Regions from separate parts of the Pseudarthrobacter sp. 10T415 genome, predicted to be linked through region 3. Evidence: predicted binding sites of a transcription regulator. Region 3 holds the regulator's gene; each other region holds the start of a gene.
The links. The regulator LexA, encoded in region 3, represses DNA repair genes until DNA is damaged. The targets are predictions, from matches to a motif close to TCGAACANNTGTTCGA.
Positions count from the first base shown of each region.

Region 1 (10,106 bases), on a different contig from region 3:
CGGTGCTCCAGGAAAGGCCGGACCATGTCTGATTTCATGGGCCCCGGCCGGAACAGGGAGATGTCGATGATGAGGTCGTTGAATTCCCGGGGTGCCATTTTGCCGATCAGTTCCCGCTGCCCGGGAGACTCGATCTGGAAACATCCGAGTGTATGGGTACTCCTAATGAGTTCGAACGTGGCTTCGTCGTCCAGCGGAACAGCATTGAGATCGATGTGCCCGTTATCCGCGATGTAGTCAGGGCCGGCCCCTTCCGGACCGGGAGCATGGTGCCCTGCTGCTACAACGTCGCTCTTGGAGGGATGGATCCGGATGATTTCACGGACGGCAAACGCCATGGCGCTCTGCATCCTGACGCCCAGGACATCAAGCTTCAGCATTCCCATGGGATCCATGTCATGTTTGTCGAACTGGCTCATGGGCAGCCCCAACCCGCTGGGCTGGACCGGGGTGCGGTCCAGCAGGGTGGCGTCACCCAGGATCACTCCGCAGGGGTGCATGGAGATATGGCGGGGCAGCCGATCAAGGCGTTCAGTCAGGTCCACCAGGAGATCCAGTTGCTGGTTGCCGTCTGTGTCCCGTTGTTCCACCCGTCCGGCGAATTCGCGCAGTTCTGGTTTTTCCTGGAGCGCTTCACGGAATTTCCCTGCGGAAAAGCGCCACAGCTGCTTGGCGATCTCCCCCACCTCGTCGCCGTCCATTCCCAGGGCGAGGCCGGCATCGCGGACTGCTCCCCTGGCCCGGTATCCGTTTTGCATGCTCATCAGGGTGACCCGCTCAGCCCCGAACCGTTCGAAGATTTTGCGGTATACATTGTGGCGCTCGGCGCTTTCGACGTCGATATCGATATCCGGCAGGGTGGCCCTGTCCTGGGACAGGAAACGCTCAAATATCAGATCATGCTGCAGCGGATTTACCTGGCTGACGTCAATCAGGTAGTTGACCAGGCTGGATGCACCTGAGCCTCTTGCTGCGGCACGAACTCCCATGTCCTGGATCATCCTGGAGACTTCAGCCACGGTCAGGAAGTAGGAGGAGAAGTTGAGGTTGCGGATGATCCCCAGCTCATGCTCGAGCCTGGTGAGCATGGTTTGCTCAGCGGTACCGGTAATACCCGGGAAGCGCCTGGCGATTCCGGCATGGCACCGTTGGACCAGTTCCAGGGCGGGGTCCTGGTTGATCCCGATGATGGACGCTTCCGGAACGACCGGCTGCTTCCACCCCATGTCACTGGCAGGATCGATGCGGCAGGCATCGGCGAGCGCCTCGGTCTGTGCAAGGAGCTGCGTAAGGTCTGCGGCGCCGTAGCCTGCAGCGGAAATGACTTCCTGGGCAAGCCGGCGCATGTGGTTTGAGGTTTTCAGCCATCCCTGGCCGGTGGGCTGCAGGAGGGGTTCGCCGGCCAGTTCGGGAAGGGATTTGAGCGTGCGTGCGGAGTCGAGGACGTCGGCAGTGGGCGCTCCGTCCGCTCCGCAATACCTGACGGCATTGGTGAGGACCGCAGGAACACGGTGTTCTTCGGCGAGTCGAAGCATCCTTACCGCGTGGGCGGTGCTCAGGGGTGACCCGGGGGCGCTGAGCTGGGAAACAATCTCTGCCACCACTGTCCCAGCGGGCATGGCATCGAGCCATTGCTTGAACAGGGTGCGTGGACGCAGGTATCGCCTTCCTCCCATGGCACGCCCCACGTCGGAGTCTGGCCCGATGAGGACCACCAGGACTGGTTTGAGCGTTTGGGGGTCGAGGGTCCTTGAGGCCAGTTCTGCCCGGGTCACTGCCACGGGGATGGCACCCCCGGCCTTGCCGGACGTCCGGGAGTGGGCATCTGAGATCAGCCGGCAGAGCGCCCTGTAGCCGGCACCGTTGTTGTGCCCCTTGGCGAGCACCACAACCCGTCCGGCGACCTCGGTGCGGCGATCGCCGTCGTCGTCCAGCACCGCAAGGTCCACCCCAACGATGGGGTCGATCCCCGCGGCCATGCAGGCCTTGAGGTGCTTAATGGTGCCGTATAGCCCGTCGCGGTCTGTGCAGGCCAGCGCGGAGGCGCCGTCGTCAGCGGCGGCCTGGGCCAGTTCCTCCGGCCAGGAGACTCCATAGTGCGCGCTGAAGGCGGTGGAGACATGCAGGTGCGTGAAACTCATGCTGTTCTGGGTCGAAGGGCGTCGTGGATGCGCAGCAGCCGCCACCTGCCACTGCGGATGTGGCGGGTGAGGTCAAGCGTGAGTGGTTCCATGGGCTGGCTTTCCCTGCCGGGCAGATGTCCTGGCGAAGCCTGGGGCAGGACCTGGATCCGCCAGATTTCGTGATCCACCATCCCGGGGCCGCTCCCCAGGGGAACCCGGCTTTCCTCAGCCCACCATTGGCGGCGTTCGTACCATCGGAGGGGTTCGGCGCAGATGTCATAGGTACACCCTGCCCATACAAGGCTCTGGGGAAGACCGTCGGAGGTGCAGGCGACATCAACTGATTCGCTGAACATGCCCATGGCGCCTCCGGGACTGGCTGGTACTGCAAACTGGGGAAAATATTCGAATATGTGTTCGAATATCTCCAGTCTACGCCCGGCCCCACCCAATGCATAGAATCGTGGTTCAGGGGGTGGACTGACAGTTCTGCAGGGAGCAGGATGGGTGCATGAGCACCTCTGACGCACTCCTCAAACAAGTCAGCATCAAGGCACAGGACTCCACGCTGGTGGCCACGTTCGATATAGACGGCAACATCCCCGGTTCCGGCGCCTACGTGGTGGGTCTTGTGGCGGCGAGTCCGGACTACTCATCCCAGCGCCGGCTGGGCATTGAATTCATGAACGGGGAGGCCATAGCCTTCTTTTCGTTTAACCACGAACAGAACTGTGAGGAGAACTATGACCTGGGCGGCGTCAGCCATTCAGGCAGCACCATCACAGGCAACTTCCCCATGGCAGCAATCAATGGCCTCGGCAAGGGCCATGTGATGACAGGCTTCAGCGAGGCTGACGGGCGGGACTTCCAGTCCGGCGTGAAGGTGGACGAAAACCTCTAGGGTTCCCCGCAGCGTTGCAGCTGCAGGGTAAGGAGGGGTGGCCCGGGCGGGTCAGCCGTTGTCTTCGTGGTGGACCCGGAGCTCCAGTTCGATGAATCCGGAGATCATTGCCCGGTACGTCGCTTCCACGATGTCCGGGTCGATGTCCTTCTTCTCAGCTGCCGAGCGGACATGCTGGATGATTTTCTCCACGCGGTCCGGTGCGCGGACTTCGGCGTCGTCACCCTTGAGGGTGCCGGCGATCCTGATCAGGCGTTCGCGGCGCGCAATAAGGGTGACGATCTGGTCGTCCACCTCATCCACGGCAATTCGGACTGCGGCGAGCTGTTCCTTGTCGGCCAGTGCATCCCGGTCGTTTCCTTGAATTGTTGCCATCTTCTGACAGTATCGAAGCATGCAACCCAGAGTCGACTTCATCTCGCTAGGTGTCCGCAGTGTTCCGGCCTCCCGGGCCTTTTATGTCGACGGTCTCGGGTGGCCCGTGCACCGGGAGGTCCCCGGCGAAGTCGTTTTCATCCAGGCCAACCACGGGCTGGTGCTTTCCCTGTGGGATGCGGGCCAGATGCACGCCGAGGCCGGGGTGGACGCTCCCGGACCGGTCCCCTGCATCACCCTGAGCCATAACGTGCACGCCGCCGATGAGGTGGACCGGGTCCTGGAGGAGGCGAAGGCCGCCGGGGCTGCAGTTACCGGCGAACCGGTCACCCAGCCGTGGGGCGGCTACACGGGTTACTTCTCCGATCCGGACGGTTTCCGCTGGGAAGTTGCGTACAACCCCACCTGGGCAGTGGACGACGACGGGACGGTCACCGTCTGAGTTCCGGTTCCGGCGGTCCGGGCTGCTAGAAGAGGGCCTCCACGGGCCGGATGAGCTCCGGACCGTTGTTGCGGACGTTGCCCACCTCTTTGCCCACGGACTCCACGTGCCAGTCGGCGGCCACATCCTTGACTCCGGACCGCACCATGTCCACCAGGGCGGCGGCGTCATCAGCCTGCGGATCAAGCCAGGCCTGCATGGTGTCCCTGTCCATGGGCAGCGGTACCCGGTCATGGAGTGCGGTCAGTTTCCCGAACACGGTTGATTCGGAGCCCGGCGGCGGGGTGTCTGCCGTCAGGATGGACGTGGAAAGCAGCCACTGGCCGGGCTCGCCCGCCGGCACCGACGGATCGCGCCACCATTCATAGAGGCCTGCGAAGGCCAGCCCCCTTTCTGCGCCGGGGTGCACGTAGTACGGCTGCTTGGACTTCCCGGGGCCCTGCTTCCACTCGTAGTAGCCATCGGCGGGGACGGCGCAGCGCCGTGACTTGATCGCCTTCCGGAAGGCAGGCTTCTCCAGCACTGATTCGCTGCGGGCGTTGATCATTTTGGACCCGATGCCCGGGTCTTTGGCCCAGGAAGGAACCAGGCCCCAGCGGGCGACGTGCAGCTGGCGGACCTGCCGGGCGTCCGGGCCGTTCTCAACCAACCGCTCCAGGACAATGGGGACGGCATCGGTGGGAGCTACATTCCACGACGGCGGAATGCTCACCTCGTCCTCCAGTTCGGCGTCGAATTCTGCCAGGAGGTCCCCCACGGCGCGTGCCATTACGTAGCGTCCACACATGGCTCCAGCATGCCATCGGCGCCACATACTGTCATCCGGGCAGCGCCCCGGCGGCCGGACGCCGGGGAATACCGGCGGGCACGCTACCGTTGACCCGAACGAAACCTTCACCCAACCCAGAGGAGAACCCTGTGGATTTCACTCCCGAAACCGGCACCATCACCATGTTTTCCACCACCTGGTGCGGCTACTGCAACCGGCTGAAGAAGCAGCTCGACGCGCAGGGCATCGGTTACACCGAAATCAACATCGAGGAAGTGGAGGGTACCGCCGAGCTCGTGGAGCAGATCAACGGCGGCAACCGCACCGTACCCACCGTCCTGTTCCCGGACGGCACGGCGGCCACCAACCCGTCCGCTGCAGAGGTCAGGAACCGCCTGGCGGCCTAGTCCAGGACAATGCGGGCGGCCGGGCCATTACTTGCCCGGTGCCGCGCCCGGACACTGGTGATCCAGCAGACGCGGGTCATGCCCCCAGGCTGCCGAACGGCGCCGAAGCCAAGGTGGCATGGCCCGCGTACGTTTCGAGCAGGGCTTCGGTGACTGCTTCCACCGTCAGCCCGGGGACGAGGTCGTCCGCGGCGCCGGCCGTGGCTGGGTCCCAGTCGAGGCCGAGCGCGGCGTAGCTGTCGGTCAGGACCTTCCGGATCGGTGCGGAGTCCTCCACCACGATGACCGAACTGAACAGCCAGCCGCCGGCCACCACCCGCTGCGCAGTGCCTACGAGTTTGATGCGGGACCCGTCAGCCGCGGCCGTGCCGTGCACGCTGAATTCGCCGGGGCAGTATTCCCCCGGGATTTCCCCTACTGCGGCCTGCACACCCACCCTGCGCAGGGCGTCGGCGAAGAGCTCCCCGAAATAGCCGAACCGCCTTTTGGAACCGGCGATGGCATCGTCGTCAGGCTCAATGTGGTCCACCACCAGGGTGCCTTGGTGATAAGCGGCCGCTCGGCCGCCCGCACGGCGGACCAGGGGTTCGAAGCCGTTGTCGCGGCACGCCTGGGCGGCGGCGTCAAACCCGGGCAGCCGGGTGTCACGCTGGCCGAAGGCCACTGTGGGCGCGGGGCGGTACAGCCGAAGGGTGGGGCCCATGCTTCCGTTGCGCACCCTGGCGAGCAGCTCAAGGCCGAACTCAAGGTCCCGGGCGGCACCGAGCGAGACGTCCTGCCGGACCACGGTCAGGGTTCCGGAGTCAGGGTGGTGGGCCATGGCACTGGGCTCCCTTGGTCGTCATGATGCTGTTCCTTGACCCTGCCGCGGCGGTGCCGGACGGGCCCAACCTAGGGTACGCCGTCGTGCGCCCTGCCCGGTGCCCGACCCACCGGCCGGGCGCCCGGCTACCGCCCCCTCCGCCCCACCCAGGCGCCGTGGAGCAGCGGAACCGCTGACGCTGCCATCAGGACGGTGCCGAGTACGGAATCGTCGGCCCGGACCACGGCCCCGGCGATGAGCAACGCGGCGAAGACCACTGCCGACGCCGTCCGGCGGGCCGTGCGGTCCAGCCTGGCCACCTGCCGCTCCAGCCGGGGGTTGGCGACAGACACGTTGCCTTCACCGATCCGGGTGATCAGGTCATCCACCCTCTGCGGCAGCCGCAGCGCAAGTCCCGCAGCCCCGGCCAGCTGCCGGGCGGCGTCCTGAACGATGTTCCCGCCCTCCTCCCGCAGCAGCCGGGCAGCGTAGGGCTCTACCGAGTCCCACAGGTTGAAGCGCTCATCCAGCGAACTGCACACCCCCGAGGTGAGGGACATCGCCCGGATGATCAGCAGGAAGTTCTCGGGAAGCTGGAACGGCAGGGACCGGACCACTTCGCCGAACTCCTCCGCGAAGTCGCGGAACTCGCGCGGATCCACCTCGCGGAGCTCGGCGAAGCCCATCCCGCCAAACCGGGCGAACAGGTGCGTCATGGCCCGTTCCAGCTCCACGGTGTCCGCCGATGGCACCAGCACTCCGACGTCGCGGATGGCGGCAACCAGTCCCTTGCCGTCGCGGGCCGCGGCGGCGATCAGGAGCTTGCGCAGGCCGCTGCGGGTGGAGGGGGTTACCTCGCCCATCATGCCGAAGTCGATGAAGGTCAGTTTCCAGCGATGGCTGCCCGAACCGGGCCGGGTGGGCGTGACGAAAATGTTGCCCGGGTGCGGGTCGGCGTGGAAGAAGCCGTTGGTGAACAGCTGGTCAAACATGACCGAGGCGAACACCGGCGCCACCTCTGCGGGGTCGATGCCTGCCGAACGGAGCGCGTCCGTGTCCGTGATCTTGATGGCTGTGACATCCTCCAGGGTGAGCACGCGGCGGGTGCACCGCTCCCAGGCGGGCCGTGGCACGTGGACCCGGGCATCGCCGGCGAAATCCGCTGCGAACCGCTCGGCACTGGCGGCCTCGTGGAGGTAGTCGATCTCCTCCAGGCTGGTCTGCGCGAACTCCTCCACCAGGGACGGCATGTCGGCGCGGTCGGCCACGATCCGGAAATGGCTGAGCCAGCCGCCCACCTTCCGCAGCGCCGCGAGGTCGACGGCGACGATCGCCTCTATGCCCGGACGCTGCACCTTGACCACCACGTCCTTGACCCCGGCCACCTCCGCGTCGGCGGGCAGCAGCCGCGCCCGGTGCGCCTGGCCGAGGGAGGCTGCGGCCAGGGGCTCCTCCTCGAACATGGCAAACACCTCGTCAAGGGGAAAACCCAGCTCGGAGGAGGCAAGGGCCCGGATGGCCGGGAACGCGACCGGTGGCACCTCATCCTGCAGGCCTTGGAGTTCCTCGGTGATTTCCGGCGGGAGCACATCGAGCCGGGACGACAGGAACTGGCCCACCTTGATCATGAGGCCGCCGAGCTCCACGGCCAGTGCGTGGAAACGGCGGGCGAACCGCTGCATCCTGGCCGGACGGGTCCGCTCGGCGACGCGGGCCAGCCCTATCCGGGGCAGCAGCAGCTCGTACCACCACACTGATGCCAGGTGCCGTGCGGCAAAACGCAGGATTCGGCGGTAGCGGGAACGGACGTGGCCCAGGAATGCAGCCGGGCCCACCTGCGGGCGAGGGCCGGAAGCCACCCCCGTCAGTCCTGGGCGAGGATCGAGTACAGCCGTCGGCGTGCCTCGTCCAGCACTGCCACGGCCTGCTTCACCTGCTCCGGGGTGCCGGTCCGCCCCACCTGCGCGGCGGCCTGGGCCAGCTCGACGCCTGCCTTGGGAAGGGCAGCGAATCCGGTGGTGGATTGCGGGCCCGCCCCGGCCCAGGGATTTGATGCGGCGCTGCCGGCAGCCTCGTCCCGGCCGGCTTCGGTCAGGGAGTAGATCTTCCGGCCGTTGGATTCCTCGGCCCGGATCACACCCTCATCAGCGAGCAACTGCAGGGTGGGGTAGACAGAACCGGCGCTGGGCTTCCAGCTGCCGCCGCTGCGCTCCTCGATCTCGCGGATGATCTGGTAGCCATGCATGGGGCGCTCCGCCAGCAGGGCAAGGACCGCCGCCCGCACCTCGCCTTTGCCGGCCCTGGTGCCTTCCGGCTTTTCGAAGCGGGAACGGAAGTCCTCGATGGCCTGCCAGAGGCCATCGATGTTGTTGCTGCCGAATCCATATCCCGGGTTTGAGCCACGCATAAGGGTCTCCTCTGGAGATCGTGAACGATATACAACGACACAGTTAACGATACGTCTGGAAGGGCGTGGCAGCCATGGGTCCGGCGCCTAGGTTTGGCGCAGGGTGAGGATCTGTTCAGCCCTGCCGAACGGGCCCTGCGGGTCGTGCAGGACCGTTGATGTCAGGCCGATGCCGTCGCGGCCGAACGATACGGCGTTGTCCAGGCCCAGCCACTCCCCCTCGGGCCGGCGGTACATGTGGATCTGCAGGTCCAGGTTGGGGAAGGCGTAGCTGTCCGGTCCCGGCGGAACCCGTGCGGCAATGCCGTTGGCGGTGTCCACCAGCCCCATGAGGCGGGCAAGGTCTCCGCTGTCTTCACGGTCGGTCAGCGGATGCGCCGTGCGAAGCCAGACCTTCCCCGCGCCGGGACGGTGTCCTTCCGCCACCCGCATCTCCAGGGACCGGATGTAGCCGCCGGGCCAGATGGCGGACCCGTCGTAGGGCTTGCAGTCTTCCGGGCCGGGGATGGCGGTGTCTTCAATGGCGGCAACCGCTGAGGTGTCGCTGGTGACCATCCGCCAGGCGGTGGCCCGGATGGCAGTCCTGCCCTGGGCCACAAGTTCAGCCTGGAGCAGCTCGATGGTCCTGCCGGGCCGCAGCACAGTGGCCTCGATGTGGAATTCCCCGCCGGGAATCAGGCCCAGGATCTCGTAGCTCAGCCGCGCCATCCGCATCCCGGGCCGCGGTTGGAGCCGCTCCAGGGCATCCGCCAGCAGGCCGGAGGCCGGTGCCATGTGCTGCTCGTGCGTGTTCCAGGCGCCCTGGGCGTGGATGGTGGAGCGGAAATGTCCGCCGCCAAGGGCCTGGTAGTAGGCGCTGCCTTCGGCCAGTTCGGGGAGTTCGTCAGTCAACAGTGGCCTTTCAGGAAATCCCAGTGAATTGCCACTAACTCTATCCGGACGCCGCAGAATGGTGGCCAGCGGGTCGCGGCGAAATGTTTGAGCGCAGGGTCCGGCCGCGGACTAGACTCAGGAACTGGTCCTGTCAGCAACCCTCGGAAGAGGTGTTTCATGCGCGTCATCAGCTACAACCTCCGCAAGCACGCAGCGAGCGGCGAACTGCTTGCCCTCGCCCGGAATCATGACATCGATGCGCTGTGCCTGCAGGAAGTTGATGCGGCGGACCTGCCGGAAACCCTGGGCCCGCTCCATCTGGCGGACGCCACCAAGGGGAACCGGCTGGGCCTGGCGATCTATTACCGGACCAGCCGCTTCACGGCCCTGGATACCCAGTCCTTTGCGCTGCAGAAATCGATGCATGACCGGGTATTGGCGCCGGCTCATGAGCGGCTGATCGGAACCCGTGTGATGGACAACGAAACGCAGCACGAACTGGTCATCGGGTCCTTCCACGCCGCCCCGCTCACAGCGTCGAATTCATTGCGGCGCAAGCAGATCCACGCCGCCCACGCCGAATTGCTGAGCATGGGCAAGGGCCTGATGACGCTGATGGTGGGCGACTTCAACTACCCGTTCTTCACCAAGAACCTGCATCTGCACATGAAGAATTCCGGCTACGCCCTGTCCCTCAGCAACCGGCGCACCTACACCCGCTACAAGGTCTTCAAGGGCCACTTCGATTTCGCCACGTCCCTGGGACTGGACATCACCAGCGTCGAAACGCTGCCCCGGGGCAAGTCGGACCATCTGCCCATCCTGGTCCACGCCGAATACGGCAAGGACTACTAGGCCAGCCGTTCCCGGAGGCCGGGCCACGCGGCGCCGAATCCGGGATGCAGCTCCTTGTCCGCCACCTCGGGCAGCGGCACCCACAGCAGTTCGATGCTTTCGGGGTCGCTGATCACGGGCTCGAAAGGCTCGCGGACCTTGACCACCACCGT
Region 1 is NZ_JBFTHJ010000001.1:151,605-161,710, reverse strand. Features, by position in the region: gene AC1DBN_RS00800 (DNA polymerase III subunit alpha) at 1-2,141, opposite strand, end outside; gene AC1DBN_RS00795 (DUF6504 family protein) at 2,138-2,485, opposite strand; gene AC1DBN_RS00790 (hypothetical protein) at 2,635-3,024, shown strand; gene AC1DBN_RS00785 (chorismate mutase) at 3,076-3,399, opposite strand; gene AC1DBN_RS00780 (VOC family protein) at 3,419-3,841, shown strand; gene AC1DBN_RS00775 (SOS response-associated peptidase) at 3,867-4,628, opposite strand; gene AC1DBN_RS00770 (mycoredoxin) at 4,760-5,017, shown strand; gene AC1DBN_RS00765 (lipoate--protein ligase family protein) at 5,094-5,837, opposite strand; gene AC1DBN_RS00760 (ABC1 kinase family protein) at 5,966-7,678, opposite strand; gene AC1DBN_RS00755 (PadR family transcriptional regulator) at 7,684-8,226, opposite strand; gene AC1DBN_RS00750 (thioesterase family protein) at 8,314-9,117, opposite strand; gene AC1DBN_RS00745 (endonuclease/exonuclease/phosphatase family protein) at 9,277-9,954, shown strand; gene AC1DBN_RS00740 (NUDIX domain-containing protein) at 9,951-10,106, opposite strand, start outside.
Region 1: a site for LexA is predicted at 2,529-2,544, ahead of AC1DBN_RS00795 (DUF6504 family protein). Genes of this name have one in related genera too.

Region 2 (10,106 bases), on a different contig from region 3:
GGCTGCGGCCCGGCCCACCAGGAAAGCGCTGGTCAGGTCGGTGCTGATGACCCGTTCCCAGTCCCTGACGTCGAGGTCCAGCATGGCCACGCGGTGCTGGATGCCGGCGTTGTTGACCAGGATTTCCAGGGGGCCAACGTTCTCCTCCACCCAGGCAACGCCATGGGCGGCGTCGCTGTCCCGGGTGACGTCGAACGCGCAGCTGCGGATCCGGCCCGGGGCGAAATCCGCTGCCATCGACGCCTCAGCCGCTGCGAGCCGCTCCGCATTGATCCCGTTCAGGACCACCGTGGCGCCGGCCTCCGCCAGTGCCCGGGCGAGTGCGTTGCCGATGCCGCGGCTGGAACCCGTGACCAGGGCGGTGCGTCCGGTCAGGTCAAACAACTGGCTCATCGCCGGGCCTCTCCGGCGCCGGCGGCGCTGGGGTTTGCGACGGCCTGCCGCACCACCGCAAGGTCCTGGTCTCCCAGGCCCTGCGCCACCAGCTCGGTGTACAGCTCGATTCCGGCGGACGCCATGGGTGTGGCGGTACCCGCGCTGCGTGCACTGTCCAGTACGAAGGACAGGTCCTTGCGCATGAACTTGGCCGGCCCTGTGGGTGTGTAATCCTTGGCCGCCAGCCGGGGTCCCACCTGGTCCAGCACGCGGCTGCCCGCCAAGCCCCCGGCGAGCACCTCGAAGAGGGCGTGGACGTCCAGGCCCGAGCGTTCGGCCAGCTCCGCGGCTTCGGCGAGTGCCGCCGTCGTGGTTCCCACCACCAGCTGGTTGCATGCCTTGGCGAGGGAGCCGGCGCCCAGCCCGCCCAGCCGCCGGACCGCCGCGCCCATGGCCTCCAGGACCGGCAGCGCACGTGCGAAGTCCGCCTCGGAGCCGCCGGCCATGATGGCCAGGGTTCCCCGGCGCGCGCCGTCCGTGCCGCCGCTGACCGGTGCATCGAGCACGGAGGCGTTCCCGGCGCTCGCCTCAGCCACCGCAAGGCCGAACGCCTGCACCCCCACCGGTGACACGCTGCTCATGACCACCACCAGCGTCCCCGGCGCGGGTGGCTCCGTCCGCCATGCCGCCAGGAGGCCGGCGGCGGACTCTTCGATGAAGGGGAGGTCGGGGAGCATGAAGATGATGACGGGCTCGCCGCGCAGGTCGGCGACGGTGTCGACGCCGGACCCGCCCCGGAGTTCAAGGTCCCGGACGGCTGCGGGGGAGCGGTTCCAACCCCTGACCTGCCACCCGGCGCCGAGCAGGTTGGCGGCCATCGGGGCGCCCATGAGGCCGAGCCCCACGAAGCCGACGGAGCCGTGCGTCACTTGGCGTCCTCCACGACCAGCAGGTCGCGGCCGTTCGTTTCGGGGGTGAAGAAGGTGGTGGCGAAAGAGATTGACGCCAGCACCAGGGAGTAGATCGCGGGAACCAGCCAGGAGTGGCCGGTAGCTGCGAGCAGTGCCACACCGATCATCGGTGCAAAGCCGCCGGCGAGCACTGCGGAGATTTCGCGGCTGAGGGCGACGCCGGTGAAGCGGTGCTGGGAGCCGAAGAGTTCCGGCAGCAGGGCGCACTGCGGGCCGAGCATGGACTGGACGCCCAGGGCGATGCCAACCACCATGACCACCCAGACCAGGGTGACGTTGCCCAGTGTGACCAGGTAGAAGGCCGGGAGGGCGATGACGGCCTGGAACAGGGCGCCGTAGCGGTAGACGGGTACCCGGCCGAAGCGGTCGGACAGCGCACCGAAGGTGACCACCAGGACCGCCGCGAATCCGGCGGCGATCAGCAGGCCGGTGGGGCCGATGAACTTGTCGCCGGCGAAGACGCCGGCCGGCATGCTGATGAAGGACACCAGCAGCGCCGAGTAGATCGATGAGTTTCCGTTCTCACCCATCCGCAGGCCGATGCCCACCAGCACGTTCTTCTTGGAGTGCTTCCAGATCTGGCCCACCGGGTTCTTGACCACGGCCTTGTGTTTTTCGAGCTCCTGGAAGACCGGGGTCTCCTTGAGCTTGAGCCGGATGAAGACGGCGATGATGATCAGGATGACGCTGGCCAGGAAAGGTACGCGCCAGAGCCAGCCCTGCAGGACTTCCTTGTCCGCCAGGGCCATCAGGGCGAAGGTGCCGGCGCCCAGGAGCGTGCCCAGCTGGATGCCCACGAAGGGCAGTGAGGCGAAGAAACCGCGACGGCGGCGCGGGGCCACCTCGGAGATCAGCGTTGTGGCGCCTGCCTGCTCGGCTCCGGCGCCCAGGCCCTGGAGGATGCGCAGGGCAACCAGCAGCACCGCCCCGAGCATCCCCGCCTGCTCAAAGGTGGGGAGGAGCCCGATGGCGAAGCTGGCCATGCCCATCAGGCCGATGGTCAGGATCAGCACCATTTTGCGGCCAAACCGGTCCCCGATGTACCCGAAGACCACGCCGCCGAACGGCCGGGCCGCGAAGCCGACGCCGTAGGTGGCGAAGGAGGCGATGACGGCGCCGCTCTCGCCCAGCGGGGCGAAGAACAGCGGGCCGAAGATCAGGGCCGATGCGAGGCCGTAAATGTAGAAGTCGTAGTACTCCAGGGCCGAACCCACGGAGCTGGCAAGAGTTGCCCTTCGCAGCTGCTCCGGATCGACGACGGCGCCGTCCGCATCGGTCTGCGGTGATTTAGTACGAGTTGTCACGAGAACTCCCTCTAATGCACTCCAGGCCCCCGTTGGCCTGGTGGGATAGCGACAACACCTGTTGTGTCGATCACTATGCTGAACACAATACAGCAAGCTGAACAACTGGCAACAGTTTTTTGTTTTGTTGAGAAGCGGCGTTCCTCTGCGGCTTGGAGTCCGCGGCCGCGCTTAGCCCATAGGGTTGCCCAGCGAGTGCGCCAGCTCCTTGAGCTCCTTGACCATCTGCGAGCCCTGTTCCGGAGTGTAGGTGGCCTTCAGCGCGGTGACGGACAGGCCCAGGCTGGGACCGTGGGCGCCGCGCGTGGGAACAGACACGGCCAGGCACACCACGCCGGTGGTGCTTTCCTCGTCCTCGAAGGCGTAGCCCTGCTCGCGGATTTCGCGCAGCTGCGACTTCAGTTCCGCCCCGGTGCGCAGCGACTTGGGCGTGAGGACCGGCAGTTCGGCGTCGTCAGGGAACATCCCTTCGATGTCGTGCACGTTGAGCCGGGCGATCAGCGCCTTGCCTACGGCGCAGAGGGATACCGGCATCTTGTCGCCGATATTGGAGGTCAGGCGGACTGCGGGGTGGCCCTCGTAGCGGGCGAGGTAGATAACGTTGGTTCCGTCCAGCATGGCGATCCGGACGGTCTCCCCGGAGAGGACGGAGGCCTGTTCGCAGTAGCGGTAGAACTCCTGGACCTCGTCCATCCGGCCCAAGTAGGCAGCGCCGAGTTCCACCAGCTTGCGGCCCAGGGTGAATTCCGCTCCCTGCCGGGTGATCAGCCGGGCTTCTTCGAGCGCCAGCAGGAGATTGGAGGTGGAAGACTTGGGAATCCCCACTTCGCGCGAAAGGTCGCTGAGGGTCAGCCGCCCCGTTGCAGAAGCCGCCAGCGCATCCAGGACGGCGGCCGCACGCGTGACTGCCGGCGCCGGCGAGGCGGCTCCCGACTTGTCCGGTGAAGCGGGGGTGCGGGAATCGGCCATGATTCTCCTTAGGTTGCCGGGACTGACTGCAGTGTCCGTTCAGTCAACTGAACGCTATCCATCATAAGTGCCCCGGCGAATGTGCGGTCCCGAAGAATACGGGAGCGGCCCGTCAACCCACCGCGCTGGTCAGGGTTCCGACGCCCTCCACCACGATGTCCACGCGGTCGCCCGGCTCCACCGGCACCGCGGTGCCGGGCGCGCCAGTCATGACGACATCCCCGGGCTCAAGGGTCAGCCAGGAGGTGACGTAGACAAGGCAGTCCACCACAGAGGAGGGCAGGTTGAACGTCCCGGAGTTGGCCTTGGGCACTCCGTTGACGAAGACGCCGATGCCAGCCCGCTCGGGATCCGGAAGGGCGGTTTCTATCCACGGTCCGAGTGGCGTGTAGTTGACGCCGGCCTTGCCCTGGAAGTTCCGCTCGTCCACCGCGTTCTGATCCACGTTGGTGACGTCGTTGACGCAGGTGTAGCCGAGGACGTGGTCCAGGGCGTTCTCTGCGGTCAGGTCAGCTGCCTGCTTGCCGATCACCACGGCGAGTTCACCTTCTACGTTCACTGTGCCGCGGCCGCGTGCGGCGACGATCCGGTCGCCAGGTCCGGCCACTGTGTGGACGGACTTATGCCATGCCTGGATGGGCAGTGGGTGGTCGTTGAGGGTCAGGTTGTGGCCGATGCCTACCACTACCGCCGGGGCCACGGGAGCGAGGAGCTCCGCCTCACCTGCGGGGGTGGTGCCGCCCGTGAAGCGGAGCGGTGCCTCGAACGGGTCGACGATGTGGTGCCATGATCCGGCCCGTTCAACCGCGTGCCGGGTCCCGGACGCTGTGTTGATTCTGGCGATGCGCATTGGTTCTCCCGGTACTGGCTTAGTAGAAGTGGACGGTGTCCACGAGGTGGGGAAGCTCGCCGCCGTCGAGGAAGGTGCGGAGGTTGCTGCAGAACCGCTCGGTGATCAGCCGGTTTTCGGCGGCGCTGAGGGCTGACGTGTGGGGCGAGACCATAACCCTGGGGTGGCTCCACAGGGGGCTGTCCCGGGGCAGCGGCTCCACGGCGAAGACGTCCAGGCAGGCGTAGCCCACCTGGCCGTTCTCCAGCGCCTCCAGCAGCGCATCCTCATCCACCACGGTGCCTCGGCCAACATTGACGAAGGTGGTGCCGGGTTTCATGGCCGCGAACAGTTCCCGGTTGAAGAGTTTCTCTGTGTATTCGGTTCCGGGCAGGGTGTTGACAACGGCGTCTGCCGTGGCGAGGAGTCCGGGCAGGCCCGCGTTGTCCACCACTTGGTGGATGCCCTCGATGGGCTCAACGGTCCGCTTGGTGCCGCTGACGTTCATGCCGAGCGCCCTGGCGATCCGGGCCGTTTCCAGCCCGATTTCGCCCAGGCCGCTGATCACCAGGTTCGAGCCGTTGACCAGGCGGGTGGGTACCCGCAGGTCGGGCCAGGCCTTGGCGGCCTGGTCCTGGGCCAGCTCGGCGCTCCGTTTGAAGCCGTTCAGGATTCCCATCGCCGCAAATTCGGCGAGGGGAAGCGCGTGTACTCCGGCGGAGGTGGTGATCCGGAATTTCTGCAGGACGTCCTGGCCGAGCCCGGATGCCTTGACCGCTCCGCCTGCCCCCGCCGCCATGGCATGGATCCATTCGAGTGCGGGGTTATCCCGGGCGATGCGGGCCAGGCCCGCAGGGCTCTCATTGGGGAAGCCGTAGAGCACTTCGGCCCTGCCGAGCATGGCCCAGTAGCGTTCCTCCTGCCCGGGCGTGCGCTCGAAAGCGGGATCGCCGGCGTGGTCTGCGGGAAAGCGCTCCGGCGGGAGGAGGCCGGGCTCGTACAGGACGGTGATGGACGGATCGACGGCACGGATCTGGTCCACGAGCTCTGCTTCGAGCGGGACGGCGATGGCCACAGTCTTGGGAGAAGTCATCTGTTCACTATACTGTCTGCTGGCTAGCATGCTGAACAGTTTGGACTATGTTTCTGTCACTGCAGCCGGGTCATGCGGCTTTGACCACCGGAAGTTCGTCCCAATGGGTGGTGTACCGGGGCGAGCGCATGTCACGCTTCATGGTCCAGTCGAGGCCGGACTTGATGCCGGCATGTCCCAGCCCGATGGCCCCGCGCCCGAAGCGCCGGCTCACATCGTCAAGCAGCGGGCCGATGCCGCGTTCCTCATGCCGGTTCTCGAACAGTTCGAGCGGCGACTGGTTGCCGCTGGGCCGCAGGTCGGTCAGCATGATCCCCGCCTTGGCATATTTGAGGCCGTCCCGGATGTGGGGGAGCAGGGCATGTGCCGCCCTGGTCAGCAGCAGCGGGTCCGCCGTCGGCATCGGCAGCGAAACGCATACGGACGGGTACGCCTGCTCCTGTTGGCGGAAGGGTGACGTGGCGGCAAATGCCGTGAGCACTTTCGCCTGCAGGCCGTGCTTGGACAGCCTGGCGCTCGCCTGCTGCCCGTAAATGCTCAGCACCTGCCGCAGGCCGTCCGCACTGGCGACCGGCGTGGCGAACGATCGCGAGAAGATCAGCTGGTCCCGGCCGATTCGCTCCTCCTCCATGGGAATGCAGGGGGTGCCCCGCAACTCGAGGACGGTGCGCATCAGCACCACCGAAAACCTGTCCCGGATCATCACCGCATCGGCGCGGACCAGGTCCTGGACCGTGAAGATCCCCAGGACGTTGAGCCGCTTGGTCAGCCTTCCGGCGATGCCCCAGATCTCGTCCACGGGCAGCCGGGCCAGCAGGCTGTCCCGGACATCGTGGGGGACCGCCTCCCATAAACAGACCCCGTCAAAGGCCGGGTTGTTCTTGGCCCACTTGTTGCAGAGCTTGGCGAGCGTCTTGGTGGGTGCGATGCCCACGCATACGGGAACGCCCACATGCCTGCGGACGGCGTCCTTGATGGTGCGTCCGAGGGGTAGCAAGGTGCCGGCGTCCCCCTTGACCCCCAGGAACGCCTCGTCGATGCTGTAGACCTCCAACCAGGCCGAGTACCTGCCGAGCAGCTCCATGACCCGCGCGCTGATGTCGCCGTAGAGTTCGTAGTTGCTGGATTTCGCCACGAGGCCCCACTCCTTTGCCCGCGGCGCGAGCTTGAACCAGGGTTCACCGGTGGTGATGCCGAGTGCCTTCGCCTCGGGGGAACGGGTAACGGCGCAGCCGTCGTTATTGGACAGGACCACCAGTGGGCGGCCCTCCAGCGAGGGGTCGAAGGCCCGTTCCGCGGACGCGTAGAAACAGTTGACGTCTACGTGGGCGATCTGCGGCATGTGGCGCATGAGGGCAGGTTTAGCCACGGCGGGCCTCAGACATGGTGCAGGCACCTTGTGGCGACTCCCCAGATGGTCAGTTCGGAAAGCGCCGATACCTTGATGTCCTGGTACCGGGGATTTTCCGCCTGCAGGACGATTCCGGTGGCCGTGATGCGCAGCCTCTTAACGGTGAGTTCACCGTCCAGCACGGCAATCACGACGGACCCGTCCTTGGGTTCCAGCGCGCGGTTGACGATCAGCTCGTCCCCGTCGCTGATGCCGGCACCCTCCATGGAGTTTCCGGTGACCCTGACAACAAAGGTGCTGGTGATGTCCTTGATCAGGTGTGCGTTCAGGTCGATCCGCCCGTCGAAGTAGTCCTGTGCCGGCGATGGAAAGCCGGCCGCGACTGCCACGGGAGAGATCAATACCGAGAACAGCGACGCGCCTGCATCTATCACGCGAGGCCCGACAATAACGCCCACAACACACCCTTATTCGAATATTTGTTCGATAAGTTCAGTGTAGCGCCGGACGCCGACAATGAGCCCGGCGTTGGGTCATTGCGCTATGACATAGATGAATGTAAATATATACGTGTGTCTATGTCTTTGGAATTGACCGCGGTCCAAACGGTTGCTTGCTGCTCCCCGCTGGCGCGGGAGCCCTTGTCCCTGCCCGAGGCTGAGGGAATCGCGCCACTGTTGAAGGCCCTGGCGGATCCGGTCCGGTTGCGGCTGATGTCCCTGGTCGCCTCGCATGAGGGCGGTGAGGCGTGTGTCTGCGACCTGAACGACGCCTTCGAGCTGTCCCAGCCGACGATCAGCCACCACCTGAAAATCCTGCACGGGGCCGGTCTGCTGGACCGGGAGAAGCGTGGCGTCTGGGTTTACTACCGGGCCCGCACCGAGGCCCTTCAGAACCTCGCCACACTGATCGGGGGACAGGCGACGTGAGCGTCCTGGCGCGCAGAGCCGGTGCCGAGCTCGTCGGTACGGCATTCCTCGTGATAGCCATCGTGGGCTCCGGGATCATGGCGTCACGGTTGTCCCCGGACGACGTCGGGCTGCAGCTTCTGCAGAACAGCGTGGCCACAGGCGCCGCCCTGGTCGCGCTCATTGTCGCCCTGCAGCCGGTCTCCGCCTCGTTCAACCCCGTCGTCACCCTGGTCGAACGCGCCTTGGGCATGATTGACACCAGAACATCGGCGGCTCTGATCGGCGCCCAGTTCCTGGGCGGCCTGGTGGGCGCCCTTGCCGCGAACCTGATGTTCGGCCTGGACGCCGTCACGTTCTCCACGCGTGAAAGAGCCGGGGCCGGCCTCTGGCTCGGCGAGGTCATCGCCACCATCGGGCTGCTGCTGGTCATCTTCGGCACGGTCCGTTCCGGGAGGACCGACCGGGTCGCGTTCGCCGTCGGCGGCTACATCACGGCAGCGTACTGGTTCACGTCCTCCACCAGCTTCGCCAACCCCGCCGTCACGATCGCCCGGACCATCACGGACACCTTCGCCGGGATCTCCCCGTCGTCCGCTCCCGCTTTCATCCTCGCCCAGCTGGCCGGCGGGGCAGCCGGCTACGCCCTGGTCCGATTCCTTTACCCCGCCCTTGCTGCTTCCACCGCTGCCGCGGCGGTCGCGGCTGATCGAAAGGTGCTCTCGTGAGCCACAAGCCCTCCGTCCTGTTCGTCTGCGTCCACAACGCCGGCCGTTCCCAGATGGCCGCCGCGTTCCTCGCCACCCTGGGCAAGGGTGAGATTGAGGTCCGCTCCGCCGGGTCCCAGCCCGTGGACAAGGTCAATCCCGCCGCGGTCGAGGCGATGGCCGAGGTCGGTATCGACATGTCCGCCGAGATCCCTAAGATCCTCACCACCGAGGCCGTGAAAGGTTCCGACGTCGTCATCACCATGGGCTGCGGTGACGAGTGCCCCTACTTCCCGGGGAAGCGCTACGAAGACTGGGTCCTGGAAGACCCCGCCGGCAAGGGCGTCGACTCCGTCCGGCCCATCCGCGACGAGATCAAGACCCGGGTCGAGGCGCTGATCGCCTCCCTGACCCCGGCTACCGCATAACCCGTCACCCGAACGGCACCGTAAGTGCGCGCCGACGATTGAAATGAGGACAGCATGACAGCACAGGACTCCCTGCCGGTCGCCGTGATCGGTGCCGGACCCGTCGGCCTGGCAGCGGCCGCGCACCTGCTCGAACGCGGCCTTGAACCGCTCGTCCTCGAAGCCGGCCCCACCGTCGGAGCCGCAGTGCGCGCGTGGGGCCACGTCCGGGTGTTCTCCACCTGGCAGTACAACCTCGACGCCGCCGCCGTCCGGCTGCTCGAGGCCACTGGTTGGGAAGCGCCCCGTCCAACCGCACTGCCCTACGGACACCAGATCGTCACCGGCTACCTCGAGCCCCTGGCCGCCACCACTGCACTCAAACACCGGATCCGGACCGGAGCCAGAGTCGTTGCCGTCACGCGGCAGGGCATGGACAAAGGACGTAGCGCCGGCCGCGACCAGGCTCCGTTCCTCCTGCGCATCCGGCACACCAGCGGCGACACCACAGAGATCCTGGCCCGCGCCGTCATCGACGCTTCCGGAACCTGGACCACCCCTGCGCCCCTTGGATCAGGGGGGCTGCCCGCGCCCGGTGAGGCCGAAGCCCGGGCCGCCGGGCTGATCACCGGGCCGCTGCCTGACGTCTCCGGTGACGGGTTCGCGGGACGCCGCACCCTGGTCATCGGCTCCGGACACTCGGCCGCGAACATGGTCCTGGACCTCGCCCGAACCGCCCGGACCAATCCCGGAACCGAAGTCCTCTGGGCCATCCGCGCCAACACCCCTGCCCGCGCCTACGGCGGCGGAGACGCTGACCAGCTTCCCGCCCGCGGCCAGCTCGGCACGCGGCTGCGCACCGCCGTCGACACCCGGGCCGTCCAACTCCTCACAGGCTTCCACACCAACGGCATTGACATGAACGGTGGCACGGTCACGGTCATCGCTGCTGACGGCCGCCGTGTCGAGGCCGACCTGGTGATCCCGGCGACCGGGTTCCGCCCCGATCTGTCCATTCTCACCGAGCTGCGCCTCGACCTCGACCCCGCCGTCGACGCACCCAAAGCCTTAGGCCCGCTGATCGACCCGGACTTTCACAGCTGCGGCACCGTCCCGGCCCACGGTGCCAGGATCCTTACCCACCCGGAGAAGGACTTCTACCTGGCCGGCATGAAGTCCTATGGCCGCGCCC
Region 2 is NZ_JBFTHJ010000010.1:97,092-107,197, reverse strand. Features, by position in the region: gene AC1DBN_RS14105 (SDR family oxidoreductase) at 1-393, opposite strand, end outside; gene AC1DBN_RS14100 (NAD(P)-dependent oxidoreductase) at 390-1,304, opposite strand; gene AC1DBN_RS14095 (MFS transporter) at 1,301-2,650, opposite strand; gene AC1DBN_RS14090 (IclR family transcriptional regulator) at 2,822-3,619, opposite strand; gene AC1DBN_RS14085 (fumarylacetoacetate hydrolase family protein) at 3,732-4,469, opposite strand; gene AC1DBN_RS14080 (D-2-hydroxyacid dehydrogenase) at 4,489-5,541, opposite strand; gene AC1DBN_RS14075 (Y-family DNA polymerase) at 5,612-6,892, opposite strand; gene AC1DBN_RS14070 (LexA family protein) at 6,919-7,350, opposite strand; gene AC1DBN_RS14065 (ArsR/SmtB family transcription factor) at 7,471-7,821, shown strand; gene AC1DBN_RS14060 (aquaporin) at 7,818-8,528, shown strand; gene AC1DBN_RS14055 (arsenate reductase ArsC) at 8,525-8,935, shown strand; gene AC1DBN_RS14050 (FAD-dependent oxidoreductase) at 8,990-10,106, shown strand, end outside.
Region 2: a site for LexA is predicted at 7,364-7,379, ahead of AC1DBN_RS14070 (LexA family protein). Genes of this name have one in related genera too.

Region 3 (10,106 bases):
CCAAGCCGGACCCCGGCACGTTTCTGGGCTCGGGCAAGGCGCAGGAGCTTAAGGACATTGTCATGTCCACAGGAGCCGACACGGTGGTGGTCGACGCTGAGCTGGCACCTTCCCAGCGGCGTGGGCTGGAAGACATCGTCAAGGTCAAGGTCATCGACCGCACCGGGCTCATCCTGGACATCTTCGCGCAGCATGCGAAGAGCCGCGAAGGCAAGGCCCAGGTTGAGCTGGCGCAGCTCGAGTACCTGCTTCCGCGCCTGCGCGGCTGGGGCGACTCGATGTCCCGCCAGGCCGGCGGCCAGGTGGGCGGTGCCGCCGCCGGCATGGGTTCGCGCGGTCCCGGTGAGACGAAGATCGAACTGGACCGCCGACGGATCCGTACCCGGATGGCCAAGCTGCGGCGCGAAATCGCGGCGATGAAGCCTGCCCGGGAAACCAAGCGCGCCAACCGTCGTCGTAATGAAGTGCCGTCCGTAGCAATTGCGGGCTACACGAACGCTGGAAAGTCGTCCCTGCTCAACCGCTTGACCGATGCCGGGGTGCTGGTGGAGAACGCCCTGTTCGCCACGCTGGACCCCACCATCCGCAAAGCCGAGACATCTGACGGTCTGGGTTACACGCTGGCCGACACCGTGGGCTTCGTCCGGTCCCTCCCCACCCAGCTGGTGGAGGCCTTCCGGTCCACATTGGAGGAAGTGGCCGATTCCGACCTCATCCTGCATGTGGTGGATGCGTCCCACCCGGATCCGGAAGGCCAGATCGCCGCTGTGCGGAAGGTCTTCGGCGAGGTTGACGCCCGCAAGATCCCGGAGATCATCGTCCTGAACAAGGCCGACGCCGCAGATCCCTTCGTAGTGGAACGGCTGAAGCAGCGTGAACCGCGCCATGTGGTGGTTTCGGCGCGCACCGGCGAGGGAATCGCGGAACTGCTGAAGACCATCAGCGATTCGATTCCGCGTCCCGGCGTCCAGCTGGAGCTCCTTATCCCGTACAACCGCGGCGACCTGATCAGCAAGCTGCACGACTCCGACGCGGAGATCATCAGCATGGACCATGTCGAGGCCGGAACCCGGGCGGTGGTGAAGGTCCGCGAGGGCCTGGCCGCCGAACTGGAATCCTTTGCCGTCAATGCCTGAGGCTGTGGCAACTGAATCCAAGGAAACGGCCGGCGGGCAGCTCGTCATCGAGCTGCTCGACCGGGCCGTTTCCGCCATGGGCGGCCAAAGCCGCTCCGGGCAGCACGAGATGGCGCGGCAGGTGGCGCAGGCCATCGAAACGGGAAACCACCTGCTGGTGCAGGCCGGGACCGGTACCGGAAAGTCGCTGGCATACCTGATCCCGCTGATCGCCCATGCGCTTGAAAGCAACAAGCCGGCCCTGGTATCCACGGCCACCCTTGCCCTGCAGACGCAGATTGTGGGCAGGGACCTGCCGCGGCTCCTCAAGGCCATCACCCCGGCCCTCGACCGTCCGGTCAAGGTGGCGCTGGTCAAGGGCCGGTCCAATTACGTGTGCCGGCACAAGCTGGAAGGCGGGTTTCCCTCCGAGGAACCCTCCGAGGGGCAGCTCTTCTCCCTCGGTGAGGACACCAGCGTGCCGCACTTCGCCGCAGCCGCCGGCGGGCCGCAGTCCCAGCTCGGAAAGGAAGTGGTCCGGCTCCGGGAATGGGCGGAAAAGACGTCCACAGGAGACCGGGATGAACTCTTGCCCGGCGTGACGGACCGCGCCTGGAAGCAGGTTTCGGTGACGTCCATGGAGTGCCTGGGCTCCCAGAAATGCCCCTTGGCCGAGGAATGCTTCAGCGAGCTGGCCCGCCAGGACGCTGCCGATGCCGACGTCGTGGTGACCAACCATGCCATGCTCGCGGTCAGCGCGTTCGAGGGACTCGCGGTGCTGCCCGAGTACGACGTTGTGGTGGTGGATGAGGCCCACGAGCTTCAGGACCGGGTTACCGGTGCAGTGTCCGGCCAGCTCTCCGTCGCCATGGTCCACGCCGCTGCCTCAGGCGCCCGCAAGCACACGGCGATCACCGTGGACGCGCTCAATGCCGCGGCAGCGAACCTGGAGCTGGCCCTTGCCGGCGTGCCAAGCGGGCTGCTCCCCAACGGGCTGAACGACGAACAGCTCGACTGCGTGGACCAGCTGCGCGAGGCCTGCAGGGCGGCGCTGTCCGACTCCAAGGGGGACAGCAGCAACACGGCCGACGGCGGCAGGCAGCTTGCGCGTTCACGCCTGATGCTCATCCTCGAACTATCCGAACGGCTATTGGCGGCGAAGGAGAACCGCGAGGTCGTGTGGATCTCGCGCGCCGGAACCTTCGATCCCGGCCAGGGCTATACCCAACCTGAGGACAGTGCTCCTGCGCTGGTCAATATCGCGCCGTTATCCGTGGCCGGGAGGCTGCGTGAGGGGCTCTTCGCCGGGCATACAGTGGTCCTGACGTCCGCAACCCTGGCCATCGGTTCTGCCTTCGAGCCCGCCGCCGGGGGATTGGGCCTGGTGGGCGAAGGGGCGCCGGCCTGGACCGGGATCGACGTCGGCTCGCCGTTCGACTATCCCAAGCAGGGGATCCTGTACGTGGCCGGGCACCTGCCCAAGCCGGGCCGTGGTGCGTCACCCGAATCGCTTGCAGAGCTGGAGGCACTCATCCGCGCCTCGAACGGCGGGGCGCTGTGCCTGTTCTCCTCACGGCGGGCAGCCGAAGAGGCGGCCGAAGCACTCCGGCCCAAGCTGGGCATGACGGTCCTGTGCCAGGGCGACTCCACCATGACGGCCCTCGTCAAGCAGTTCGCAGACGAACCGGATACGTGCCTGTTTGGCACCATGTCGCTCTGGCAGGGAGTTGACGTCCCAGGGGTTTCCTGCCGGCTGGTGGTCATCGACCGGATCCCCTTCCCACGCCCGGACGACCCCCTCATGACCGCCCGCTCCCGGGCCGTGGCACAGGCAGGCGGCAACGGCTTCATGTCCGTCTCAGCCACGCATGCCGCCATCCGGCTGGCCCAGGGCGCCGGCAGGCTGATCCGCTCCACCGGCGACAAGGGCGTAGTGGCGGTCCTCGATTCCCGCCTGGCCACGGAACGCTACGCCGGGTTCCTGCGCGGCGCCCTGCCGCCCTTCTGGGCCACGACGGACCGCACGACGGCGATCGCGGCCTTGGAGAGGCTGGCCGGGGAAACGCCGTAGGCACCATTTGAAAACCCTAATAAGGAAGGCGCCGTTCCCCGGAACGGCGCCTTCCTTATTGGCTGGACTGCTGTGGCCTGTTGTTGACGGCGGCCACGCTACAGCGAGCGGAGGACCGAAACCACCTTGCCCATGATCGTGGCATGGTCGCCAAGGATCGGTTCGTACTGCGTGTTCTGGGGCAGCAGCCACGTGTGGCCGTCCCGCTGGCGGAACGTCTTGACCGTGGCTTCGTCGTCCAGGAGCGCCGCAACAATGTCGCCGTTCGCGGCATCGGCCTGGCGCCGGACCACCACCCAGTCGCCGTCGCAGATGGCGGCGTCCACCATGGAATCACCGGCCACCTTCAGCATGAACAGTTCGCCCTGGCCCACCAGCTGGCGGGGGAGCGGCATAACGTCTTCCACCACCTGGTCCGCGAGGATGGGGCCGCCGGCGGCGATGCGGCCGACGAGGGGCACCATGGCCGTGTCCAGCGCGGTGGGCAACTCCGTGACGGACGCTGTGATGCCCGTGGAGGCCGCAGCCGCGGGTTCCGCTGCCTGCCTGGCCGCCCTGCCGGTGGTCCCGCCGTCGAGGGTCAGCGGCATCAGGACTTCCATGGCCCGGGGCCGCTTCGGATCACGCCGCAGGTAGCCCAGCTTTTCCAGCTGCGAGAGCTGGTGGGTGACGCTTGAGAGGCTGGCCAGCCCTACGGTGTCCCCAATCTCGCGCATGGACGGCGGGTAGCCGTTGACGTTGACCGAGCGCTGGATGGTCTCGAGGATTTTCTTCTGCCGCGGCGTCAAGCCCTTGGCTGTCCTTTTCGGCTGAGAGGTCGCCCTGCCCCCGGTGGCTGCTGCTGCCATGTTCGCCGTTGCCTTTCGGTTGCCACCGGGCTTTCAACTGCACCGGACTAAGTGTTCCCGCCGTCAATGTCAGACCCTGCTGATCAACTTCAGGAGTGGATGTTCCTGCCTCCAAACGTAGGTCAGCCACATGGCTTTTTCAAACATTTGTTCTAGCGAGTCTCGACATTGTTCGTCCATAGGTGCTAAAACTGAATCAAGCAGTATTCGAATATGTGTTCTAACCAGGCGAGCAGCCGTTCGAACACGGAGCCGGTCAGGCAGCACCATGGGGCGGCACCAGCAGGCAACACCAACAGACGCAGTACGGTCCAGGAGGGCTAAGGTCATGTCAGCTACATCCGCTTTCAGGTCACACGGTTTCGACGTTCACGGCAACGGTGCACGGGCTCAGCAGGCGCCGCTGCCACCACTGCGCCTCACGCGGCGGGGCAAGATTGTCCTGATCGGGATTCCCGTGGTGCTGCTGGCAGCGCTCCTGCTGTCACTGGCCGGCTTCTTCAACTCCCCGGCCAAGGCCTCCGACTCCGCAACGGACCTGACCGTGACCCCCACCGTCACGGTCACCGTGCAGCCGGGTGAGTCGCTGTGGGGGATCGCCTCCGACCTCGCGCCCGAGCGGGACGCCAGGGACGTCGTGGCAGATATCGTGCAGCTCAACAACCTGTCCGCCGGGAAGATTCTCCCGGGACAGCAGCTGTACATCCCCACACGCTAGGAATGGTTCGCGGCACGTCTCCCTGGCTGAATCGAAGTCCCGGAACAGCAGGTGTGCCGCCCAGAGCCGACGTTGCATGGGAAGGCGCGGACCGTCACATTTTCGGGCGACCGCACCTCCCACTAAACTGTTCAGGTGAATGACCAGCTTGAACGCCTGAACCGGCTTCCCCTCCGCAGCAACCTCCGGGGCATCACGCCCTACGGTGCCCCGCAGCTGGATGTCCCCATCCTCCTCAACGTCAACGAGAACACCCATGGTGTCCCGGCCGACGTCACAGCCGCCATCACGGCGGCGGTCGCGGAGGCTGCCACCGGCCTGAACCGCTACCCGGACCGGGAGTTCACCGAGCTCCGCAAGGCCCTTGCCGAGTATCTGGGACACGGCCTCGACGAGGCCAACGTATGGGCAGCCAACGGCTCCAACGAAGTGCTCCAGCAGATCCTTCAGGCATTCGGCGGTCCGGGCCGCACGGCGCTCGGCTTCCCGCCCACGTACTCCATGTACCCCCTGCTTGCCAGCGGCACGGACACCGGCTACATCAAGGGCGAGCGTGAGGACGGGTACGGCCTCAGCGCCGAATCGGCCGCCCGCCAGGTCCGGGAACTGAAGCCCAACATCGTTTTCCTGTGCTCACCTAACAACCCCACCGGCACCGGCCTCGGGCTGGACGTGGTGGAAGCGGTTTACAAAGCCGGCGCCGAAAGCCAGGCCATCGTGATCGTGGATGAGGCCTACCACGAGTTTGCCCACGACGGCACGCCCAGCGCCCTGACGCTGCTGCCCGGGCGGGAGCGGCTGATCGTTTCCCGCACCATGAGCAAGGCATTCGCGCTGGCCGGCGCCCGGCTCGGATACATGGCAGCCGCCCCGGAAGTAACCGACGCGCTGCGCCTGGTCCGGCTCCCGTACCACCTGTCTGCCATCACCCAGGCAACCGCCCTGGCGGCCCTCCAGCACCGCGAAGCCCTCATGGCTGACGTCGAGGACATCAAGAAGCAGCGCGACCGCATCGTGTCCGACCTGACCCGCATGGGCCTCAAGCCGGCGGCGTCCGACTCCAACTACGTGTTCTTCGGCGGACTGGAGAATCCGCACCAGGTCTGGCAGGAACTGCTGGACGCGGGTGTGCTGATCCGCGACGTCGGTATCCCGGGGCACCTGCGGGTTACTGCCGGCACTGAGACGGAAACCACAGCCTTCCTCACCTCCCTGGAAAGCATCCTTGCCGGCCAGCCGGCCCTTCCCGCCTAGACTTGAAGAACCGGCGCTGGACGCCCTGACCACCCCTTACTGCCACAAAGGACACCTGACCATGACTTCCACCGGACCGAACGCGGCCGCAGCCCGGACCGCACGCATGGAGCGTGCCACCAGCGAGTCGTCCGTGCTCGTGGAAATCAACCTGGACGGTACCGGCGTCTCGGACATCGACACTTCCGTGCCGTTCTACGACCACATGCTCACGGCACTGTGCAAGCACTCGCTGATCGACATGACGGTCAAAGCCACGGGAGACACCCACATCGACGTCCACCACACCGTGGAGGACGTTGCCATCACCTTCGGCGAGGTGCTGCGGACCGCCCTGGGCAACAAGGCCGGAATCCGCCGGTTCGGCGAAGCCACCGTCCCGCTGGACGAGGCCCTCGCCAACGCCGTGGTGGACGTCTCCGGGCGCCCTTACCTGGTACACGGCGGCGAGCCCGCCGGCCAGGAATACCACCTGATCGGCGGCCACTTCACTGGCTCCCTCACCCGCCACGTCTTTGAGGCCATCACCCTGCACGCAGGCATCTGCCTGCACATGAACGTCATCGCCGGACGGGACCCCCACCACATTGTGGAAGCCCAGTTCAAGGCGTTCGCCCGTGCCCTGCGTGCAGCCGTCGAACCCGATCCCCGGGTTGAGGGCATTCCGTCCACCAAGGGTGCCCTGTGAGCGGCCAGATCCTGAAGGACGGTGCCATCATCGACCCGTCCGCATCACGCAAGCCCGCTTCCCCGGAGGGCAAGCCCACCGTGACGGTGCTGGATTACGGTTCCGGCAACGTCCGGTCGGCCGTGCGCGCCCTCGAGCGGGCCGGCGCAGAGGTCATCCTCAGCGCCAAGCCAGAGGATGTCCTGAACGCGGACGGCCTGGTGGTTCCCGGCGTCGGCGCCTTCGAGACGGTCATGCGCGAGCTCAAAGCCGTGGATGGCATCAGGCTCATCGGCCGCCGGGTGGCCGGCGGCCGCCCCGTCCTGGGGATCTGCGTGGGCCTCCAGGTACTTTTCGAGGCCGGCGTCGAGCATGGCACCGAGGCTGAGGGCATCGGCGAATGGCCCGGGAAAGTCGAGCTGCTGCCGGCCGACGTCGTTCCGCACATGGGCTGGAACACCGTCAAGGTGCCGGAGGGTTCAAAGCTCTTCGCCGGAGTGGAAGGCGAGCGGTTCTACTTCGTCCATTCCTACGGCGTGCAGGAATGGAACTTCGACGTCATTCAGCCGCTGATGGCCCCTCCGCTGGTGACGTGGTCCGAACACGGCGCACCCTTTATCGCTGCCGTCGAAAACGGGCCGCTGTGCGCCACGCAGTTCCACCCTGAGAAGTCAGGCGATGCCGGCGCGCGACTGCTGCGCAACTGGGTGGACGCGCTGCGCCGGCCCACGGAAGCCGGCAGCGGCGACGCTACTGGCGGCGCCTGAATGTGGTCCATCGTCCTGATGGGACTGGCCGGCCTGCTGGTGGGCGGTGCCCTGTCCTTCCGGCAGCAGCACAAGCCCCTGTGGACCCAGGTTTCGTTCTATGTCCTGGCAGCCATGTCCCTGCTCGCCGCGTACCTGCTGACCCTCAGTTGACCGGCCGCCTGGCCAACGAGTCCGGCCACTGACGCGCGCCGGCACTGTGCCGGCAGCCCGACACCCCACCCACAACACCAAGGATGAAGATGACCACCGCAAACGATCTGCCGGTACTTGAACTGCTGCCCGCCGTCGACGTCGTCAACGGCCAGGCCGTGCGGCTGGTCCAGGGTGAGGCCGGCAGTGAAACCAGCTACGGAACCCCGCTGGAGGCTGCGCTGAACTGGCAGCAGCAGGGCGCCGAATGGGTGCACCTCGTGGACCTGGACGCCGCCTTCGGCCGCGGCTCCAACGCCGAACTGCTCCGCGAGGTGGTGGGGCAGCTGGACATCAAGGTGGAGCTCTCCGGCGGACTCCGGGACGATGAAACCCTCGAAGCCGCACTTGGCCTCGGCGTCGCACGGGTTAACCTCGGCACCGCCGCGCTGGAGAACCCGGAGTGGACGCGCCGCGCCATCGAGCGCTTCGGTGACAGGATCGCCGTCGGACTCGACGTCCGCGGAACCACCCTGGCCGGCCGGGGCTGGACCAAGGAAGGCGGGGACCTCTGGGACGTCCTGGCCCGCCTCGAGGATGCAGGCTGCTCGCGCTACGTGGTCACGGACGTGACCAAGGACGGCACCCTGCAGGGGCCCAACGTTGAACTGCTGCGCCAGATGGTGGAAAAGACCGGCAAGCCCGTCATCGCCTCCGGCGGCATCTCCAGCCTTGATGACCTCAAGGTCCTGCGGTCCCTGGTCCCGCTGGGCGTTGAAGGTGCCATCGTGGGCAAGGCCCTCTATGCGGGAGCCTTCACCCTGCCCGAAGCCCTCGACGTGGCCGGCCGCCGCTAGGCTGCCGGAAGCCGACGCGATGGCCAGCAACGACTCAGGCACTCCCGCACCCCGCCACCTTCCCGGCCACATCGCCGCGGCGCTGGCAGGGGCCGGCGGCGCCACCGACTCCGCAGGCCAGCCTTGGGCGGGCCGCAGCCTCGCCGGCGACGACGCGAAGATCCACAATTTCGAGGACGACGACGGTACGGCCAATGCGGGCTACCGCGCCGCCCTCGAGGGGTTGCGCGGGGGAACCGGGGATGAAGCTGCAGTCGTGGCGTCCCTGGCCACGGCACGGGTTTTCATCCCCATCGTGGCCCAACTGGCGGAAGAGGCGGAGACTGACCACGGCCTGCATGCCGACAAGCAGGCAGACATGGCTCTGGTGACGCTCAAAGCCGCCGACGGCAGGACCGCGCTGCCGGCCTTCACATCAACGGAGGCCCTGAGTGCCTGGCATCCCGATGCCCGCCCCGTGGCCGTATACGCGGCACGCGCTGCGCTGTCCGCCGTCGCGGAGGGTGCCGAACTCGTGGTCCTGGACCCGGGCGCAGATGTCACTTTCGTGGTCCGCCGGCCGGCGGTGTGGGCACTGGCCCAGCAGAAACCCTGGCTGCCCTCCTACTCCGACGAAGAACTGGCGGCCGAGATGGGTGCCGCCGCTGCTTCGTTCCCCGCTGTCCGCCGGATCGAGCTCCTGCCCGGCAGGGGAGTGGCAGCCCGCGCCGCCGACGGGACCGTACTTCCGGGTGGCGGCGCCGGACCCGAACTGCAGGTGGTGCTCTACCTTGAGGACGGGTTGGACGCAGCAGGCGTGCAGCACCTGGTGGCTGCGCTGCAGGCCGAGTGGTCCCGGAATGTATTGTTTGGGGAGCGGGTCGATTCGCTCGAGGTCAAGCTGCGGCGCGCCACAGGCTAGTTGTCAGGAGCGGGGCTTTCCCGGGTTCCTGCGGCATACGTAAGGAACCTTTTTCGTGAACTTTGCGCTGTACCGGGAGTTGCTGGCCGTCCGGCCCATCCGGAGGCTTTTGCTGGTGGGCATGGTTGCCCGTATCCCGCATTCTGCAGCGGGCGTGCTGCTGACCCTGCATATCGTCCTCACCCTGGGGCAGGGATACGCCGCTGCCGGTGCTGCTGCCGCCGTGATGACGATCGGTATTGCTGTTGGTGCACCCTGGCGGGGGCGCCGGGTGGACACCGTCGGCCTCCGCCGTGCACTGGTCCCGTCCGTAATCTCCGAAGCGGTCATCTGGTCCATCGTTCCGCACGTGTCCTACCAGTGGCTCCTGCCGCTGGTATTCGTCGGCGGCCTGCTGACGCTGCCCATCTTCAGCGTGGTGCGCCAGTCCCTGGGTGTCCTGGCCGACGGCAAGCAGAGGCGCACCGCTTTTGCCCTGGATGCCATCAGCACCGAGATGGTGTTCATGATCGGGCCCGCGGCCGGCGCCGTGGTGGCCACGAGCGGGCATACGACGGCGGGTCTCACCGTGGTGGGCCTGTCCACTTCCCTGGCGGGGCTGTTCCTGATCTGGTTCAACCCGCCCACCCGCAGCCCGGACCAAACCGGGGAATGCATCGAGGACGAGCAGCACGCGGCTGAAGTCGCCGTGGTCTCGGCTGCACCCGCCCACCTGCAGGAAGCCGCGGCGGACCTGCTGCCTGCCGGGGCAGAACGTGCCCCGGGTGTCAGGGGCA
Region 3 is NZ_JBFTHJ010000024.1:24,975-35,080, forward strand. Features, by position in the region: gene hflX (GTPase HflX) at 1-1,136, shown strand, start outside; gene AC1DBN_RS19970 (ATP-dependent DNA helicase) at 1,129-3,186, shown strand; gene lexA (transcriptional repressor LexA) at 3,285-4,034, opposite strand; gene AC1DBN_RS19980 (LysM peptidoglycan-binding domain-containing protein) at 4,363-4,752, shown strand; gene AC1DBN_RS19985 (histidinol-phosphate transaminase) at 4,888-6,006, shown strand; gene hisB (imidazoleglycerol-phosphate dehydratase HisB) at 6,068-6,694, shown strand; gene hisH (imidazole glycerol phosphate synthase subunit HisH) at 6,691-7,440, shown strand; gene AC1DBN_RS20000 (hypothetical protein) at 7,441-7,593, shown strand; gene priA (bifunctional 1-(5-phosphoribosyl)-5-((5-phosphoribosylamino)methylideneamino)imidazole-4-carboxamide isomerase/phosphoribosylanthranilate isomerase PriA) at 7,683-8,429, shown strand; gene AC1DBN_RS20010 (SseB family protein) at 8,449-9,330, shown strand; gene AC1DBN_RS20015 (MFS transporter) at 9,386-10,106, shown strand, end outside.